DNA from 4 places in the Paenibacillus hodogayensis genome. Region 2 is predicted to be linked to each of the others. Evidence: riboswitches for the same ligand, from Rfam matches in the RefSeq annotation. Region 2 holds a riboswitch; each other region holds the start of a gene.

The links. A riboswitch is a leader RNA that binds a small molecule or an ion and turns the genes downstream of it on or off. The one in region 2 is predicted to bind cyclic di-AMP.
Region 1: another riboswitch for cyclic di-AMP. It lies ahead of ABD796_RS22720 (TrkH family potassium uptake protein); the one in region 2 lies ahead of ABD796_RS08720 (3D domain-containing protein).
Region 3: another riboswitch for cyclic di-AMP. It lies ahead of ABD796_RS01305 (KamA family radical SAM protein); the one in region 2 lies ahead of ABD796_RS08720 (3D domain-containing protein).
Region 4: another riboswitch for cyclic di-AMP. It lies ahead of ABD796_RS26260 (C40 family peptidase); the one in region 2 lies ahead of ABD796_RS08720 (3D domain-containing protein).

Annotation. Positions count from the first base shown of each region.
Region 1 is NZ_BAAAYO010000010.1:874,321-876,519, reverse strand. Features, by position in the region: gene ABD796_RS22725 (CPBP family intramembrane glutamic endopeptidase) at 1-543, opposite strand, end outside; cyclic di-AMP (ydaO/yuaA leader) riboswitch at 792-937, shown strand; gene ABD796_RS22720 (TrkH family potassium uptake protein) at 1,109-2,199, shown strand, end outside.
Region 2 is NZ_BAAAYO010000002.1:738,780-740,978, reverse strand. Features, by position in the region: gene ABD796_RS08725 (polysaccharide deacetylase family protein) at 1-225, shown strand, start outside; gene ABD796_RS08720 (3D domain-containing protein) at 240-1,022, opposite strand; cyclic di-AMP (ydaO/yuaA leader) riboswitch at 1,032-1,195, opposite strand; gene ABD796_RS08715 (ABC transporter substrate-binding protein) at 1,828-2,199, shown strand, end outside.
Region 3 is NZ_BAAAYO010000001.1:339,427-341,625, forward strand. Features, by position in the region: gene ABD796_RS01300 (carbohydrate ABC transporter permease) at 29-841, shown strand; cyclic di-AMP (ydaO/yuaA leader) riboswitch at 969-1,122, shown strand; gene ABD796_RS01305 (KamA family radical SAM protein) at 1,387-2,199, shown strand, end outside.
Region 4 is NZ_BAAAYO010000013.1:24,475-26,673, forward strand. Features, by position in the region: gene ABD796_RS26250 (M1 family metallopeptidase) at 1-37, shown strand, start outside; gene ABD796_RS26255 (hypothetical protein) at 53-877, shown strand; cyclic di-AMP (ydaO/yuaA leader) riboswitch at 1,241-1,380, shown strand; gene ABD796_RS26260 (C40 family peptidase) at 1,386-1,856, shown strand; gene ptsP (phosphoenolpyruvate--protein phosphotransferase) at 1,949-2,199, opposite strand, start outside.

The DNA.
Region 1 (2,199 bases), on a different contig from region 2:
GTGCTCGAAAGCGAATTGGTACGGCTTCGTAGTGTTCGGAATGAGCATTTGCAGCCCTTCAAGCGGAATGCCCGCTTGCTGCAAGTACGTCTCCGCGATGAGGCGGCCATCGCGTACGGAAGGCGCGCTGCCGCTGCTGCGCTTTTGCCAGCCGAGCACGGAGCCGTTCGTCATATTGACGTCGACCTTGTAAACGGTTTTGCCTTCGGCGGCAAGCTCGACCCGATAGAAATCGATCGGTACGTTTTCGGCAAAATGGTCCTTATAGCCGTGCACCAGGCCGTTTTTTTGCACATAGCCGCTTAGCAGCTTGTCGGACTGGTAGATGGCTATCGTCCCGCGGACCTTGGTGTTGCCGTTCAGGCGGGCCGTGTAGTCTTCGGCTGCGGAGATGGCGGCATGCTTCGTGACGGCGGGGCGCGTCTCGTTGATAACGGCTTTATCCTTCGCTCCGGACAAGGACGGCCAGACGTTCGTAGCGATAAACAGCAAAATTCCGATAATGGCCAAAGTCCCGAGCAAGGAAGATTGCGAGCGTCGCATGCCAGCCCCCCTCTTTTTTTCTACCGTATCACACTTTATGGGCAATTGCCACTTTGCCCGCGGCCCCCGAACGCTCCTCCGAAACGGGCTTTACGCCGGGAAACGGAGCAATGCGTATACGGGACAACGAAAATGGCCCGACAGCGCGCTTAATTTGCCCGATCTCCTGTTTTTACAGCGATTATCCTGAAATTGCGGCTTTGTGCTCTGAACGCTGCGGGATTATAATCACTTCGTCAGCTACAAACCACCATATCGAGCCGAATTTCTTTATGAAAACGGGGGAACCATTTTTTGTAGGGGTGAATTTCGCCGGTGGCCGTCGCCGCCGCGAATAGGGTGCCTAACGACCCGAATCCGTCAGCTAACCTCGTAGGCTCCAGTCAGGAAACCACACCGCCAACGGCATTGGGATTCCAGTGTCTTTTTTTGTTGTTCCCATAAAAAAACGCGACCCTCCGGCGCGCTTTCGCTCCGCTCGTTCGGCGAAACGGAGTCGCCGCAGCAGGACGCCGATTGTGACGCCCGCTGCCTGTTCCCATCATCCGACGAGGAGAAATCGCCCTTGAAACGAAAATCGCTGCTGGGCCGTCTCACGCCTCCGCAATTTCTTGTCATCGGATTCGCGCTCATTATTGTTCTTGGCGGCGTGCTGCTGTCCTTGCCCATATCGTCGGCGAACGGACAAGGACTCCGCTTCGCGGACGCCTTGTTCACGGCGACATCGGCCACCTGCGTGACCGGCTTGGTCGTGGTCGATACCGGCACTTATTTTTCCGTCTTCGGCCAAGTGGTCATTATGGCGCTTATTCAGGTCGGCGGTCTCGGCTTTATGACGATGTCCACCTTGATCGCGCTCGTGCTGGGCAAGCGGATTTCGCTGCGGGAACGGCTCATCTTGCAGGAGGCGCTGAATCAGGGCTCCATGGAAGGCATCGTGCGGCTCATCCGCAAGGTGCTTGTCTATTCGCTGGTCATCGAGCTGACCGCCGCCGCATTGTTCGCCATTCGCTGGTCGTTCGATTTTTCCCCGGGGCGGGCGATTTATTTGGGCGTATTCCACGCCGTATCGATGTTCAATAATGCCGGCTTCGATTTGTTCGGCCAATTCCGCAGCCTAGTCCCTTATGCCGACGACGTTCTGGTGAACGCGGTGGCCATGGCGCTCATCGTACTCGGCGGCATCGGGTTTATCGTCATGGCCGAGGTGATGGAATACCGCAACAGGCGCAAGCTGTCCCTCCATACGAAAGTCGTGCTGAGCATGACCGCTTTCCTGATTGTGTTCGGGGCCATCGTCATTTTCCTGTTCGAATATACGAATCCGCGCACGCTCGGCGCGCTGGACGGCTCGGGCAAAGTGCTGGCCGCCTTCTTCCAGGCGATCACGCCGCGCACGGCCGGGGCCAATACGGTCGATATCGCCGGGCTGCGGCAGGCGACGCAGTTTTTTATCATCATGCTGATGTTTATCGGGGCGTCTCCGGGCTCGACCGGCGGCGGTATCAAAACGACGACGTTCACGACGCTGATCGGAGCGATGGTGGCGATGATGCGAGGCAAGGAAGACATCGTGCTGTTTCATTACCGTCTGGCCAAAGACCGTATTTATAAAGCGATTACGCTCACCTTATTCGCGATTATCCTCGTAATCGT
Region 2 (2,199 bases):
GTCGATTCGCTGGATTGGAAAAACCTCGGCGAGCAGCAGGTAACCGGCAATATTCTGGGCCATACGAAAGCCGGATCGATCGTTCTTCAGCATTCGGCCGGCGGGAGCAGTCAGGATTTGAGCGGAACGGTCAAGGCGCTGCCCGGTATTATTACGAAGCTGAAAAGCCAGGGATATCATCTTGTGACGGTGCCCGAGCTGCTGCATTTGTCGAAAGACAAATAAAAAAGCCGTCGACCTTAGTCGACGACGTAGATGGTAACATTCTGATAACCGAATTTTTTCGCTTTTTCTCTCGTATCGGGCACATAAATATCGATCCGGCTTCCGTTGATCGCCCCTCCGATATCGGAAGCTTTGGCAATCATGCCGCCAGCTGGCAGGCCGTCATAATTGTATCCCGTCACGTACACGGTCGTGCCAAGCGGAATGATCTTGGGATCGACAGCGATCGTTCCGACCTGCAGCGCATTGCCGAAATAGTCTTTACCGGCGTAGCCGCCGTTCTCCGCGGCACTCCCTGTGTAGGCGGAAGCGACGGCGTCGATCGTTTGCTTCGGCGTAATCGTCGCCCCGGTAGCGGTAATGATTTTGTTTTTTGTTTCGACCAGTTCCGGTTCGACCGGCGCGGCCGCGGGCGCGATTTTTGCCTTGGGCGCGGCAGCGATCTCCGTCTTTTGCGCCGTGAAGAGGGCAGGGTCGGAGGTATCGCCCGACTTGACGGTGTAGGACAACGGCTCGATGGCGGCAAACAGCGGGCTAAGCCCTCCCGGCAGCATCGGGCCCCAGATGGGGGCCATTTCCGATAAGAGCAGCGGTTTATATAAGGATAACGTTTTGTAAGGAGAAGCATCCGCATTCGTTTTGGTCAGAAAATCGCTTTGCATTGTCAGCGGCGACCATACAGGCTGCAGCAAAGTCGGGTCCAGTGGACGGCCTGCGGCCGAAACCGCCGAAGAGGATAGCAAGAATAGGGCGAAGACGCCCGTAAGCCATATACGCTTCCAGGTCGATTTGAACACGGTATTCGTTTCTCTCCTTTTGTCCGCCTACGAGGTTAGTTGTCGGATTCGGATTGAGGGCTACAACCCTACGCGTCATTTCGCGATTCACCCCGAATGGAACGGCATAGTCCGCCATACCGCCCATGTGTAAAAATCCCCCGCACTCCAGAATAAAAGAGCAAGATTGAAAATCCCTGCAACTTCCATGATCCGGAGTTTCGGCTACTTGTAGAAGGCTACCATACATAAAGACCTCAGGAAAACCCTCAATTTCTGGAATCCGCCCTTTCGGAGCAAGGCCTAATCGCTCAAACCGTTGGGGGCGTAGCGTTAGAAGGCATGGCACAATTCTCCTTTTTTTCTACACATAGGATTGACGATTACAAAAGAAACCTATATCATAATAAGTAACGTTGTATTATGGTATGACCATGATATATCATCAATGTTACCGCCACCTCAGATACTATGCCCGGAGATTCCTCCAAAAGCCCTTCACTCCACGAGCACACCTTCAAGCGAATCTTGGTAAGACCTCCATCACGATTTTACACGCAAACGAACACAACCGACTCGAACCGGTACAAAATCAGACCTTATCGATATCATGGAATGCAACTTAATGATAGCGTTTTCAATCGCGTATTAGCGGGAACCGCTGAATTCCGACTGGGATAGGATGGAAACTTTCATTTTTAAGGAGGTGATGGAGCTTAGCTTACCGGATTGTATTGGAATGGGGACGGTTTCGTTCGGAGCGCCGTCAAGCGTATGTTGCGTTTTCAGGAAATGCTATACATTGCAAACGGGAGGGTCTACACGTATGAGAAACAAGCGGAGCCTGTTATTATGGCTGGCAGGAGTTATGGCGGTATCGACACTGGCGGGGTGCGGCGGAACCACAAAGAGCCCGGACAAGGACGCAAACGCCGAAAGCGCCAAAGAAAACGTACAGCAGAAGCCAAAGGAACCTGTGGAAATATCGATTTTCCATTACAACGGCACATGGGGCGAGGACCAGAACACCAAAGTGTTTGCGGAGCCGATTACGAAGAAATACCCGCATATCAAGGTCAAAGCGATCAGCTACACCGGGCCGAAACAGCTGGAGGAGATGGTTGTGTCGGGTACGCTGCCGGACTTGATCATAACGACTCCGGGCCCCGGATTCGAGTCGACGATAAGGAAATTTGAG
Region 3 (2,199 bases), on a different contig from region 2:
CTCTCCCTACGGGAAGAAAGGCGTGCTTATGCGGTTGAAATCGTGGAATATCGGCCGATGGCTGCTGCTTGCGCTTGCCGCGCTCTGGTTCGTCCCGCTGCTGTGGGTGGTGTTGACCGCCTTCCGGCCGAAGCAGCTTGCGCTGTCCCCTTCGTTCTCGCTTGATTTTACGTTCGACAACTTCGCGGTAGTGTGGGCGGCGGCTCCGTTCGCGCAATATTACGTCAACACCGTGCTGATCGTCGCGTGCGTGTTCGCCGTGCAGATGGTCACGGCCACGATGGCGGCGTTCGCGTTCGCCCGGGTCGAGTTCCGCTGGAAAAACATCGTGTTCCTGCTGTTTCTCGTACAGATCATGATCCCGGCAGACGTGCTCATCTTTCCCAACTACAACGTGCTCAAGGAGCTGTCGCTGCTGGATACGAAGCTCGGCATCATGATGCCCTACTTCGCTTCGGCTTTCGGCATATTCCTCCTGCGTCAAATGTTCAAGACGATTCCGCCGGAGCTTGACGAAGCGGCCCGCGTAGAAGGTTTTTCGAAATGGCAGATTATGTGGAAAATATATTTCCCCCTCGCCCGTCCGTCCTACATCGCCTTCGGACTCGTCTCCGTCAGCTACCACTGGAACAACTTCCTGTGGCCGCTTATCGTGACCAACTCCGTACAGAACCGTCCTCTGACCGTCGGACTCGCCATCTTCGCGCAGTCGTTCGAGATCGGGGCGCAGTGGACCGAGGTCAGCGCGGCGACGCTGCTCGTCATTACGCCGCTACTGGTCACCTTCCTGCTTTTCCAAAGGCAGTTTATGAACAGCTTCATCCATTCCGGCATCAAATAAACGTACGTACGGCCCCTCCCGCTTGCGCCCTCCCGGACGAAGCGCGGAGGAAACCGCGCGGCGGACCAACGGCTGGCGATCCCGTTTTTTTACATTTCCCCTTGACTTCCGTACCGTCGTTATATACAATTTCAGTACGCTTAATTTCCGATTATCGTAATCGGAAAGCGGGGGAACCACTCTTCAGGGGCGAATCAACGGTTTGCGTCAGGCAGACCGTCGTAGGGAACCATCTTTCCCGAGTCCGACAGCTAACCTCGTCAGCAGCAGATGGGTCAATGCATATATCGCGATTTTGACCCGCTACCAGGGTCTTTTTCTGTCTTTAAAAGGCCCTAGCCTACAGGGGATATGCGCCCCTGGATGCTTGCGGGCTTTTTTTCGTCTTCATTAAATCCTTAAAATTCAAAATCATCCATTATTTATATTTTTAAATAGAGCGCTTTACCCTTCGAGTCGTCTGTCCGGTCCGCTTGAAACCGGAGACGGAACGGCGATTCGGCGGATCACATAGATCAAACCAGAGGAAATGGGAGGTATGCGCATTGGCACAGCCGAAGTACATGACCGATATCGACAAATTGACGGAGATTCCGGAGACGGAACGGAAAAGGCTCAAGGCAATTACGGAGAAATTCGTATTTCGCGTCAACGACTATTACCTGAATTTGATCGACTGGACCGACCCGAACGATCCGATCCGCAAGCTGGTCATTCCGAACGAAGGGGAGTTGCAGGAGTACGGCCGCTGGGACGCTTCCGACGAGGATACGAACTACGTCGTGCCCGGGTGCCAGCACAAATACCGCACGACCGCTCTCTTGATCGTCTCCGAAGTGTGCGGCGCCTATTGCCGGTACTGCTTCCGCAAGCGTCTGTTTCGCAACGACGTCAAAGAGGCGCTGTCCGACGTGGAGCCCGGGCTGGAGTACATCTCCCGACATCCGGAGATCAACAACGTGCTGCTTACCGGCGGCGACAGTCTCATTCTGGCTACTCCGAAGCTGCGTTCGATCTTCGAAAGACTGCGGGCGATGGAGCATGTGAAAATTATCCGGCTCGGCTCGAAGCTCCCGGTATTCAATCCGATGCGCATTTATGAGGATAAGGAGCTGCTTGCTACGATACGTGAATTTTCCAGCGCGGAAAGGCGCATCTATGTCATGGCGCATATTAACCATCCGCGGGAAATTACGCCGGAGGCGAAGCGGGGCTTCGAGGCGCTGCACGAGGCCGGCGCCATCGTCGTCAATCAGACGCCGGTGCTGCGCGGCATCAACGACGATCCGGCCGTGCTGGGCGAGCTGCTGGACCAGCTGTCGTGGGCCGGCGTCACCCCGTATTATTTTTTCATCAAC
Region 4 (2,199 bases), on a different contig from region 2:
ATTGATCGAGACCTTGCTGAACGGGGTCGCGTGGTGAGGTGAACAACGCTAAATGATCCGCTATCTGAAAGAAGGCTTCCGCACAACCGCTTCGCAGACGTTTTTGCTGCTCGTTTTGTGGCTGTACCATTTCGTCTGGGGCTTCCTGCTGCTGTCCGTCATCAAGTCGATTGTCGTGCCGCTGATGCACCGGTTTCCCGGCACCCACCTGACGCCGGACGCCTCTCAGCTGTTTTTGGCCGAAAGCCAGTTCCGGCTTATGAAAACCGATATTAGCCACCATACGATCGCGCTGTTGATCGCCTTCGCAGCCGCGCGCATGCTGCTGACTCCCTTGCTTAATGCCGGCGTCTACTACTCGCTGCATCACGCCCGGCTCAATTCCGGCTACCGGTTCCTGCAAGGAATCCGGCATCTGGGTAAACCGTTCTTCGTCTACTATGCCGTTCAACTGCTGCTTACATTCGCCCCATTGTACTGGCTGTATCCGATTGCGAAGAACGCCTTCGCGCATGAAAGCGATTATACGTCGCTCGGGCTTGCGCTGCTGCCATGGGCCGCCGCATACATCGCGTACGGCTTCCTGATCCGCCTCTGCTTCATTTATATTCAACTCGGCAAAACGCAGGGAGAACGGTTAAGCCAGTCGCTCGGACTGTTCCTGCGCAAGCTGCCGGTGGTTGCCGCCGTTGCGCTCGTCTTGCTGGCGATGTCCGGAACAGCGACCGCCGCCGCACTGTCCACCTCCTTGGTCTGGGCCGGCCTATCGGCACTTGTCCTGCAGCAGCTGTTCCACATCGTCACCCTGCTGTTCAAGCTGTGGACGATTGCCGCCCAATATCACGTATATGCCGCGGATACGGCTTCCGACCGATAACCTAGTGCAATCGCATAAGAAAAATCGGCGGCAAAGCGAGGCTACGGTGACCCTTTGCTCCTCCAATCGCACTTGAAACCGGATTCCCAGTTTGGGTCATAGCAGGCGGAATCCGGTTTCAAAGGCGACCGCTTCGCTTTTGCGGACCCAAAGGCCCCCCTCCGCCTTCTCTGCGTAGCCGCACTGTGTCTCATGCGATTGCCCTGGCGGATAACCGTATACCGATTGACGACAGACGAAAGGCCTTGCTGCGGCAAGGCCTTTTCGCTGCGCAAAAAATAAATCGGGATTTTTGAAAAAAATATAGGAGAAAAGCAGGAATTCCGATAGAAATGACGAATTATATTTACCCGGAAACAAAAAAATCGAAACATGCCGAATTCCTGGCTTTTTGCCGGGAAACGGGGGAACCACTCCGGGTGAATTGATCTCGCATTCAAGTGATCATAGGGCACCTTCAACCGAACCCTCAGCTAACCTCGTAGGCACCGGAAGGAGTCCGCGTCTTTTGAAAAAGGCAGCCATTGTCATCACCACCATGGTCGTTCTGTTGTTCGCGCAGATTGGTACCGCTTTCGCAGACACCAATCTCGACAAAACCGTCAACGCCCTGATCGGCACGAAGTACAAGACGGCTGGAACGACTACGAGCGGTTTCGACTGCTCGGGCTTCACGATGTACATATTCAACCAGATCGGCATCGAGCTGCCGCATCAATCCAAATCGCAAGCTCAGGAAGGCTCTTGGGTCGACAAGAACGACCTCAGACCGGGAGACCTCGTGTTCTTCAACACCGACGGCAAAGGGATTTCCCACGTCGGCATCTATCTCGGCAACGACGAGTTCATCCACTCGGCTACCGGCGATGGCGTTATCAAGAACAAGCTCAGCGAGAAATATTACAAGACGCGTTACGTTTCCGCTCGCCGCGTCATTGGGGACGATTTGTACACCCAATTGACGGAGGAAGCCAAGTAATCCGGCCTTGTTCCGCCGGACAAGACAAGCCCTGCCAATCGCGGTTACCCGCATGGCAGGGCTTGTCTTCTTCTATAGCCGTAAAGCTAGGCTCAGGCGCGACGCCGGGCCAGCAATTCCCGTACCTGCCGTCCATCCTCCAGCCGGAGCGCCTCGCGCGCCAGCTCTGCCGCCTCCGCATGCCGCAGCCCGCGCACTACGGCGCGTACGGACGGAAGAGCCGGGGCGTTCATGCTCAGCTCGTCTACGCCCAGACCGACAAGAAGCGGCACGGCTGACGAATCCCCGGCCATTTCGCCGCAGACGCCGACACGCTTGCCTTGCCCCCGCGCGGATTCGACTA